2 regions of the Escherichia sp. E4742 genome follow, and region 2 is predicted to be linked to the other one. Evidence: riboswitches for the same ligand, from Rfam matches in the RefSeq annotation. Region 2 holds a riboswitch; the other holds the start of a gene.
What was found. A riboswitch is a leader RNA that binds a small molecule or an ion and turns the genes downstream of it on or off. The one in region 2 is predicted to bind thiamine pyrophosphate.

Region 1 (5,457 bases), 640 kb from region 2:
GAAGCAGAAGGTCTGGACAAAATCTTTATTGAAGCCGGTTTTGAATGGCGCTTGCCTGGCTGCTCAATGTGTCTGGCGATGAACAACGACCGTCTGAATCCCGGCGAACGTTGTGCCTCCACCAGCAACCGTAACTTTGAAGGCCGCCAGGGGCGCGGCGGTCGCACGCATCTGGTCAGCCCGGCAATGGCTGCCGCCGCTGCTGTGACCGGACATTTCGCCGACATTCGCAACATTAAATAAGGAGCACACCATGGCAGAGAAATTTATCAAACATACAGGCCTGGTGGTTCCGCTGGATGCCGCCAATGTCGATACCGATGCGATTATCCCGAAGCAGTTTCTGCAGAAAGTGACGCGTACTGGTTTTGGCGCGCATCTGTTTAATGACTGGCGTTTTCTCGATGAAAAAGGCCAACAGCCAAACCCGGACTTCGTGCTGAACTTCCCGCAGTATCAGGGCGCTTCCATTTTGCTGGCACGAGAAAACTTCGGCTGTGGATCCTCGCGTGAGCACGCGCCGTGGGCGTTAACCGATTACGGTTTTAAAGTGGTGATTGCGCCGAGTTTTGCTGACATCTTCTACGGCAACAGCTTTAACAACCAGTTGCTGCCGGTGAAATTAAGCGATGCCGAAGTGGACGAGCTGTTTGCGCTGGTGAAAGCCAATCCGGGGATTCATTTCGATGTAGATCTGGAAGCTCAAGAAGTGAAAGCGGGTGATAAAACTTATCGCTTTGCTATTGATGCCTTCCGCCGCCACTGCATGATGAATGGTCTGGACAGCATCGGTCTGACCTTGCAGCACGACGACGCTATTGCCACTTATGAAGAGAAGCAGCCGGCGTTTATGCGTTAATTTGTACGCCGTCCGGCGCAATCGCCAAAAAGAAAAAAGCCAGCAGGTATTCACTGCTGGCGTGGCGATTAACACCAATACTCAGTCACACATGATGTCCGCAAATCAGTATTCAGAATCACTCCCCTCCCACTGCATCAGTTCTTCAAGCATGGCTAAACGCTGTGGAACGCTTAACCAACGCAGCCAGCACAACGTCGCTATCGCGGTAAAATAGTGCTGATAAAACTGACGCATGGGGCACCTCCTTGCTTCATCGTTAGGAATTATTGACTTAATATAGGGAAAATAAAATTGCTGACTTTTGCGCAGGAGTTCCCCTTTTATGCCATCTGCTCGTCTGCAACAACAGTTCATCCGCCTGTGGCAATGCTGCGAGGGTAAATCGCAGGAGACAACGCTGAACGAACTGGCGGAGTTATTGAGCTGCTCCCGCCGTCATATGCGCACCCTGCTCAACACCATGCAGGATCGCGGCTGGCTGACGTGGGAAGCGGAAGTCGGGCGCGGCAAACGCTCGCGTTTAACGTTTCTCTATACCGGGCTGGCGCTACAACAACAGCGAGCGGAAGACCTGCTGGAACAGGATCGCATCGACCAGTTGGTGCAGTTAGTCGGTGATAAAACCGCCGTGCGGCAAATGCTGGTTTCTCATCTGGGGCGTAGCTTCCGCCAGGGGCGGCATATCCTGCGCGTCCTCTATTATCGCCCGTTGCGCAACCTGCTGCCTGGCAGCGCATTACGCCGTTCCGAAACGCATATTGCCCGGCAAATCTTCAGTGCGTTAACCCGAATAAATGAGGAAAATGGGGAACTGGAGGCGGACATCGCCCACCACTGGCAGCAAATTTCCCCACTCCACTGGCGCTTCTTTTTGCGCCCCGGGATCCATTTTCATCATGGTCGTGAACTGGAAATGGACGACGTGATTGCCTCTTTGAAACGGATCAATACGCTGCCGCTCTATTCCCACATTGCTGAAATTGTATCGCCGACGCCCTGGACGCTGGATATTCATCTCACTCAGCCAGACCGCTGGTTGCCGTTACTGCTGGCGCAAGTTCCGGCGATGATCCTGCCGCGTGAATGGGAAACCCTCAGCAACTTTGCCAGTCATCCGATCGGCACCGGTCCGTATGCGGTAATGCGTAACAGCGCCAATCAACTGAAAATTCAGGCATTCGACGACTTCTTTGGTTATCGGGCATTAATCGACGAAGTTAACGTCTGGGTTCTGCCGGAAATTGCCGATGAACCCGCTGGAGGCCTGATGCTGAAAGGGCCGCAGGGCGAGGAAAAAGAGATTGAAAGTCGCCTTGAAGAAGGTTGCTACTATCTACTGTTCGACAGTCGCACCCATCGCGGGGCGAATCAGCAAGTCAGAGACTGGATAAGCTATGTACTTTCGCCGACCAATCTGGTTTATTTCGCCGAGGAACAGTACCAGCAACTGTGGTTTCCGGCCTATGGGCTGCTCCCCCGCTGGCACCATGCCCGCCCAACACATTGCGAAAAACCTGCCGGGCTGGAACATCTCACCCTGACCTTTTATCAGGATCACATTGAACATCGGGTGATTGCCAGGATCATGCAGCAGATTCTGGCAAGTCACCAGGTCACGCTGGAAATCAAAGAGATCAGCTACGATCAGTGGCACGAAGGTGAGATCGAAAGCGACATCTGGCTTAACAGCGCCAACTTTACGCTGCCGCTGGATTTTTCGCTGTTCGCGCACTTGTGCGAAGTACCGCTGCTACAACACTGTATTCCTCTCGACTGGCAAGCCGACGCCGCACGCTGGCGCAATGGCGAGATGAATCTGGCGAACTGGTGCCAGCAACTGGTCGCCAGTAAAGCAATGGTACCGTTGATCCACCACTGGCTGATTATTCAGGGGCAACGCAGTATGCGCGGCCTGCGCATGAACACCCTCGGCTGGTTCGATTTTAAATCAGCGTGGTTTGCGCCACCGGATCCATGATTGCTGGTTGATAACAAAATCACTACACTAACGCCGTTCTCAACGGGGTGCCACGCGGACGCGTGCGCTGAGAAAATACCCGTCGAACCTGATCCGGATAACGCCGGCGAAGGGATTTGAGGCTCCTTCTCAAGTCCTTTGCCACTCTTTTTTGAGGTGCAAAGTGTTAAAAAAATGTCTTCCCCTGCTGTTGCTGTGCACAGCGCCTGTTTTCGCTAAACCCGTTCTGACTGTTTATACCTACGATTCCTTCGCCGCCGACTGGGGGCCTGGTCCGGTGGTCAAAAAAGCCTTTGAAGCCGACTGTAATTGCGAACTGAAACTGGTGGCGCTGGAAGATGGCGTTTCGCTTCTCAACCGTCTACGGATGGAAGGCAAAAACAGTAAAGCCGATGTGGTGCTGGGGCTGGATAACAACCTGTTAGACGCCGCCAGCAAAACCGGATTGTTTGCCAAAAGCGGTGTGGCAGCGGATGCAGTAAACGTTCCCGGCGGCTGGAATAATGACACTTTCGTACCGTTTGATTACGGCTACTTCGCCTTCGTCTATGACAAAAACAAACTGAAAAATCCGCCGCAAAGCCTGAAGGAGCTGGTTGAGAGCGATCAAAACTGGCGAGTGATTTATCAGGATCCGCGCACCAGTACGCCGGGGCTTGGCCTGCTGTTGTGGATGCAAAAAGTCTATGGCGATGACGCCCCGCAAGCCTCGCAGAAGCTGGCGAAGAAAACCATCACAGTCACCAAAGGCTGGAGCGAAGCCTATGGCCTGTTTTTAAAAGGTGAAAGCGATCTGGTACTGAGCTACACCACCTCTCCGGCTTATCACATTCTCGAAGAGAAGAAAGATAACTACGCCGCTGCGAACTTCAGCGAAGGTCACTATCTGCAAGTGGAAGTTGCCGCCCGCACCGCTGCCAGCAAGCAGCCGGAGCTGGCGCAAAAATTCCTCCAGTTTATGGTTTCTCCGGCTTTCCAGAATGCGATTCCAACTGGCAACTGGATGTATCCGGTGGCAAACGTCACGCTGCCTGCCGGGTTTGAACAATTGACCAAACCAGCAACCACGCTGGAGTTCTCGCCAGCCGAAGTGGCGGCACAACGTCAGGCATGGATTAGCGAATGGCAACGCGCCGTCAGCCGTTAATTCCCGGCTGGTTAATTCCAGGTGTAAGCGCCGCTACGCTTGTGGTGGCGGTTGCACTGGCGGCGTTTCTCGCCCTGTGGTGGAACGCGCCGCAGGGTGACTGGGCGGCAATCTGGCAGGACAGCTACCTGTGGCATGTGGTGCGCTTCTCCTTCTGGCAGGCGTTTCTCTCGGCGTTGCTCTCTGTCGTACCCGCAATATTCCTTGCCCGCGCGCTTTATCGCAGGCGCTTTCCGGGACGGCTGGCGCTGTTGCGTCTGTGCGCAATGACCTTGATCCTCCCGGTGCTGGTCGCCGTTTTCGGCATTCTTAGCGTCTATGGCCGCCAGGGCTGGCTGGCATCGCTCTGGCAATCGCTTGGTCTGGAGTGGACATTTTCGCCCTACGGCCTGCAAGGCATTTTGCTGGCGCATGTATTTTTTAATCTGCCGATGGCGAGCCGCTTATTACTCCAGGCACTGGAAAACATTCCCGGGGAACAACGTCAGCTTGCCGCCCAGCTTGGGATGCGCGGCTGGCATTTTTTCCGCTTCGTCGAATGGCCGTGGTTACGGCGCCAAATCCCGCCGGTTGCTGCGCTTATCTTTATGCTCTGTTTCGCCAGCTTCGCCACCGTGTTGTCGCTGGGCGGCGGTCCGCAAGCAACGACTATCGAGCTGGCTATTTATCAGGCGCTGAGTTACGACTACGATCCCGCCCGCGCGGCGATGCTGGCGCTGATCCAGATGGTGTGCTGTCTCGGTCTGGTGCTGCTGAGTCAGCGATTGAGTAAGGCCATTGCGCCTGGCACCACGCTGCTGCAAGGTTGGCGCGACCCGGACGATCGTCTGCATAGCCGCATTTGCGACACGGTGTTAATTGTGCTGGCGCTGCTGCTGTTGCTGCCACCGTTACTGGCGGTGATTGTCGATGGGGTAAATCGCCAATTGCCGGAAGTGCTGGCACAACCGGTGCTGTGGCAGGCGTTGTGGACCTCGTTGCGTATTGCGCTGTCGGCAGGCGTATTGTGCGTAGTGCTGACCATGATGCTGCTATGGAGCAGTCGCGAACTGCGGGCGCGGCAAAAAATGCTGGCGGGTCAGGCGCTGGAGATAAGCGGCATGTTGATCCTCGCCATGCCGGGGATTGTGCTGGCAACGGGCTTCTTTTTACTGCTCAACAACACCATTGGCCTGCCGCAATCTGCTGACGGCATTGTGATTTTCACCAATGCGTTAATGGCGATCCCTTACGCGCTGAAGGTGCTGGAAAACCCAATGCGCGATATCACCACGCGTTACAGCATGTTGTGTCAGTCGCTGGGTATTGAAGGCTGGTCGCGCTTAAAAGTGGTGGAGCTGCGCGCCCTGAAACGTCCGCTGGCGCAGGCGCTGGCCTTTGCCTGCGTGTTGTCGATTGGTGATTTTGGCGTAGTGGCGTTGTTCGGTAACGATGATTTCCGTACCCTGCCGTTTTATCTCTACCAGCAAA
Region 2 (5,457 bases):
TCCTGGTTATCCGGCCACAGGCAGCGATAACAACCGTGCTCCCAGGGCGGCGTCAGTACCATCAACTGACCGCCAAATCCGACCGCGCAGGCGGTGATGAGCGGCGTGTTACGTGCCACGCAGGCGGCATTAATCTCCTGGCGAGTCGCCATATTGTCGGTACAGTCGAGCACCACATCGGCCCGATCTACCGCATCTTTTAACGCCTCACCCGTTAACCGTTGTTGTAATGCTGTCAGTTGAATATCGGGATTCAACAGTGTCAGTCGCTGTTGGCTGACCTGCGATTTCGGGTGATCGATATCTTCAGTGGTAAAGAGGATTTGTCGTTGCAGATTGCTTAAATGCACATCGTCGTCATCTGCCAGCACCAGCGTCCCGACGCCAGCACCCGCCAGGTACAACGCAGCGGGCGTACCCAGCCCGCCAAGGCCGATAATCAGTACCTGGCTGTCGAGCAGTTTTTGCTGCCCTTCAATGGCAATATCATCGAGCAGGATTTGACGGCTGTAACGCATAAAGTCACGGTCATTCATCGCCAACTCCTGCAATTTCCAGCAACTGTGCCGTTGCCAAACGCCAGTCTGCCGCCTGGGTAATGGCACTGACGACGGCGATACTGCCGACACCCGTCGCCATCACCGCAGGCGCGCGCGGCAGACTGATACCGCCAATCGCGACGGAGGGATAATCCCCCAGACGCTCAATATGCCGTGCCAGTTGCTCCAGCCCCTGCGGTGCAGAAGGCATCTGTTTGGTTTGTGTCGGGAACACATGTCCCAGCGCGATATAAGAAGGGCGTGCTGCCAGCGCGACGTCGATTTCCATATCGTCATGGGTCGAAACGCCCAGCCGCAGGTCTGCCGCGCGGATGGCCTCAAGATCGGTAGATTGCAAATCTTCCTGCCCCAAATGGACGCCATATGCCTGATGCTTAATCGCCAGCCGCCAGTAATCGTTGATAAACAGCCGCGCGTTATAGCGGCGGCCCAGCGCAATTGCCGCTACTACATCGGCTTCCACCTCTTCATCGCGCTGATCTTTGATGCGTAGCTGGAGAGTACGTACGCCTGCATCCAACAGACGTTCGATCCACTGTACGCTGTCCACCACCGGGTACAGTCCTAAACGAAAAGGTACAGGAGGAAAATCAGGTTGATACATCACGCTTCCTCCTTACACAGGTAGATTTCTCCGCCTCTGGCGCGGAAGTTCTCCGACATATCCGCCATTCCCACTTCAATAGTTTGCGCGGCGGCGTAATCGCGCACTTCCTGACTGATTTTCATCGAGCAGAATTTCGGCCCACACATGGAGCAAAAATGGGCGACTTTGCCGGATTCTTGCGGCAGGGTTTCATCGTGATAAGCGCGGGCGGTAAACGGATCGAGGGCCAGATTAAACTGGTCTTCCCAGCGAAATTCGAAGCGGGCTTTCGACATGGCGTTATCGCGAATTTGCGCGCCCGGATGCCCTTTCGCCAGATCAGCGGCGTGGGCGGCAATCTTATAGGTGATAAGCCCCTGCTTAACATCTTCTTTATTGGGCAGACCCAGGTGCTCTTTCGGCGTTACGTAACAGAGCATCGCGCAGCCAAACCAGCCGATCATCGCCGCGCCAATCCCCGACGTGAAGTGGTCATAGCCCGGCGCGATATCGGTAGTCAGCGGCCCGAGGGTATAGAAGGGCGCTTCATGGCAGTGCTCTAACTCCTCGGTCATATTGCGGCGGATCATCTGCATCGGTACATGCCCAGGACCTTCAATCATCACCTGCACGTCATATTCCCAGGCGATTTTGGTCAGTTCGCCCAGCGTATGCAGCTCGGCAAACTGCGCTTCATCGTTGGCGTCCTGAATAGAACCGGGGCGCAGGCCGTCGCCCAACGACAGCGAAACGTCATAGGCGGCGCAGATTTCACAAATTTCGCGGAAGTGTTGATAGAGGAAATTTTCCTGATGATGGGAGAGGCACCATTTCGCCATAATCGAACCACCGCGCGACACAATACCGGTCAGGCGTTTAGCGGTCATTGGCACGTAGCGCAGCAGCACGCCCGCATGAATCGTGAAGTAATCCACGCCCTGTTCGGCCTGTTCCAGCAGCGTGTCGCGGAACGCTTCCCAGGTAAGATCTTCGGCGATCCCGTTAACCTTCTCCAGCGCCTGGTAGATCGGCACAGTACCGATCGGCACCGGGCTGTTACGCAAAATCCACTCGCGGGTTTCGTGAATATAGCGACCAGTGGAAAGATCCATCACGGTATCCGCTCCCCAGCGAGTGGACCATACCAGCTTTTCCACTTCTTCTTCGATGGAAGAGGTGACCGCCGAGTTGCCGATATTGGCGTTAACTTTTACCAGGAAGTTGCGACCAATAATCATCGGCTCCGATTCCGGATGATTAATGTTGGCCGGGATAATCGCACGTCCGGCAGCAACTTCATCACGGACAAATTCCGCAGTGATATTTTCCGGCAGACGTGCGCCAAAGCTCATTCCCGGATGCTGGTGGCGTAAAACTTCGCTACGGATGCGCTCGCGACCCATATTTTCGCGAATGGCGATGAACTCCATCTCCGGCGTGATGATACCCTGGCGGGCATAGTGCAGTTGTGTGACGCGGCGCCCTGCTTTGGCGCGTTTTGGCGTTAATACGCCGCTAAAACGCAGCTCGTCGAGGCCATCATCTGCCAGCCGCGCTTTAGTGTAATCGGAACTGCGCACGGTGAGTTCTTCGGTATCGCCGCGTGCGTCGATCCACGGCTGGCGCAGTTTTGCCAGCCCTTGCTGCACGTTAATGGCGATCTGCGGATCGCCATACGGGCCGGAGGTGTCGTAGACCGGAATCGCTTCGTTTTCTTCGTACTGCAGCTGTTCTTTGCTGCCGCCAATTAGTGTCGGGCTAAGCTGGATCTCACGCATCGGCACGCGCACGCCGGGGTGTGTGCCAGTGATGTAAATGCGTTTTGAGTTAGGAAAGGCGGTGCCTTCCAGGGTGTCGATAAAATGTTGCGCCTGGGCGCGTTGTTCGCGGCGGGTCAGTTTTGTTGCAGACATAGCTCATTCCAAAAGTTAAGGACGTGGCTTGTCAGACGACGGATGAAGCAAGAGACGATCGCGCAAAGGCGATGCGATAGCAGATTAACTCTTGTTCCCTTCGCAGGTATTAGCCTGATCAGGTTCCGCGGATCCCGAATAAACGGTCTCAGCCAGTTAAGGCACTCCGACAAGAAATTAGCCCCGAAAACGGGGCGTTGAATGTAAATTACGCGTTAACAGCGCAGAACTCAAGCAAGATGTTTGACGCGGGCGGCGTCAAGCACCAGCAGAATCAGCTTATCTTCCAGCACAAAGCGTGCTTCCAGCGCCTCGCCGATGTCAGATAAAACCTGTTGAAACTCAAGGTAATTATCATGATCGATGGCGGTTTCCAGGCTGGAATCGTAGTAATCCATAATCTGTTGTGTATTGGCTTCCAGTTGCGGCCAAATCTTCGCGGCATGAGCAAGCTGCCCGTTGCCTTCCAGTTTATGCAGAATGCGTTCATAAATACTGAAATGTCCGGCAGACAGATAATCGACCAGACTCTGGCAAAAATCATCAAGGGCTTTTTCATTCAGCCTCATGTACGATTCTTTGCCAGGCTTAATGCCAACCAGATTGTAGTAAGCCACGAGCAGATGCTTACGTACATGTAGCCAGCGATCAACCAGTTTGTTACTTCCTCTGACGTGCTCCGTCAGGTTATCGAGCTGGTTAAGCATGATTGACTCCGCAAGTTTGTATTCAAAAACTGCTCAGTGAGAAATGTAAAAACCATGTTAAACATGCCAGTGATGCAAAGGTAGTGCAAGAGCTATGGATCGTATAATTGAAAAATTAGATCACGGCTGGTGGGTCGTCAGTCATGAGCAAAAATTATGGTTGCCGAAGGGTGAATTGCCATATGGCACAGCGGCAAATTTTGATCTTGTGGGCCAGCGCGCACTACAAATCGGCGAATGGCAGGGAGAACCTGTTTGGCTAGTGCAACAGCAGCGTCGCCATGATATGGGCTCGGTGCGCCAGGTCATTGATCTGGACGTAGGGCTGTTTCAATTAGCCGGACGTGGTGTGCAACTGGCGGAGTTTTATCGCTCGCATAAATACTGCGGTTACTGCGGGCATGAAATGTACCCAAGCAAAACCGAATGGGCGATGCTGTGCAGCCACTGCCGTGAGCGTTATTACCCGCAAATCGCACCCTGCATTATTGTTGCCATCCGTCGTGATGATTCGATCCTTCTCGCCCAGCATACCCGCCATCGTAACGGTGTCCATACGGTACTCGCCGGATTCGTCGAAGTGGGCGAAACTCTCGAACAGGCAGTCGCGCGGGAAGTGATGGAAGAGAGTGGCATCAAAGTCAAAAACTTGCGTTACGTGACTTCCCAGCCGTGGCCGTTTCCTCAGTCATTAATGACTGCGTTTATGGCGGACTATGACAGCGGCGACATCGTGATCGACCCGAAAGAATTGCTCGAGGCGAACTGGTATCGCTATGACGATTTGCCGTTACTTCCACCGCCCGGCACCGTAGCGCGCCGTCTGATAGAAGATACGGTGGCGATGTGTCGGGCAGAGTATGAGTGATGATACACTGACCGCCTGACGCACTAAGGAACAGCCAAAATGACCGAACTTAAAAACGATCGTTATCTGCGGGCGCTGCTGCGCCAGCCCGTTGATGTCACTCCAGTATGGATGATGCGCCAGGCGGGTCGCTATCTACCAGAATATAAAGCCACGCGCGCTCAGGCGGGCGATTTTATGTCGCTGTGCAAAAACGCCGAACTGGCGTGCGAAGTGACTTTGCAACCGCTGCGTCGCTATCCGCTGGATGCGGCAATCCTCTTTTCCGATATCCTCACCGTTCCGGACGCGATGGGGTTAGGGCTCTATTTTGAAGTCGGAGAAGGCCCGCGTTTTACCACACCAGTCACCTGCAAAGCTGACGTCGATAAACTGCCAATTCCGGACCCGGAAGATGAGCTGGGTTACGTGATGAACGCGGTGCGTACCATTCGTCGCGAACTGAAAGGCGAAGTGCCGCTGATTGGTTTTTCCGGCAGCCCGTGGACGCTGGCGACCTACATGGTGGAAGGCGGCAGCAGCAAAGCGTTCACCGTGATCAAAAAAATGATGTATGCCGATCCGCAGGCGCTGCACGCGCTACTCGATAAACTGGCGAAAAGCGTCACTCTGTACCTGAACGCGCAGATTAAAGCCGGTGCTCAGGCAGTGATGATTTTCGACACCTGGGGCGGCGTGCTTACCGGGCGCGATTATCAACAGTTCTCGCTTTATTACATGCATAAAATTGTTGATGGTTTACTGCGTGAAAACGACGGTCGCCGCGTACCGGTCACGCTGTTTACCAAAGGCGGCGGACAGTGGCTGGAAGCCATGGCAGAAA

Region 1: another riboswitch for thiamine pyrophosphate. It lies ahead of thiB (thiamine ABC transporter substrate binding subunit); the one in region 2 lies ahead of thiC (phosphomethylpyrimidine synthase ThiC).

Annotation. Positions count from the first base shown of each region.
Region 1 is NZ_CP040443.1:3,041,897-3,047,353, reverse strand. Features, by position in the region: gene leuC (3-isopropylmalate dehydratase large subunit) at 1-243, shown strand, start outside; gene leuD (3-isopropylmalate dehydratase small subunit) at 254-859, shown strand; gene sgrT (glucose uptake inhibitor SgrT) at 965-1,096, opposite strand; gene sgrR (DNA-binding transcriptional regulator SgrR) at 1,185-2,840, shown strand; TPP riboswitch at 2,874-2,973, shown strand; gene thiB (thiamine ABC transporter substrate binding subunit) at 3,004-3,987, shown strand; gene thiP (thiamine/thiamine pyrophosphate ABC transporter permease ThiP) at 3,963-5,457, shown strand, end outside.
Region 2 is NZ_CP040443.1:2,405,743-2,411,199, forward strand. Features, by position in the region: gene thiF (thiazole biosynthesis adenylyltransferase ThiF) at 1-536, opposite strand, end outside; gene thiE (thiamine phosphate synthase) at 529-1,164, opposite strand; gene thiC (phosphomethylpyrimidine synthase ThiC) at 1,164-3,059, opposite strand; TPP riboswitch at 3,138-3,238, opposite strand; gene FEM44_RS11710 (Rsd/AlgQ family anti-sigma factor) at 3,290-3,766, opposite strand; gene nudC (NAD(+) diphosphatase) at 3,861-4,634, shown strand; gene hemE (uroporphyrinogen decarboxylase) at 4,674-5,457, shown strand, end outside.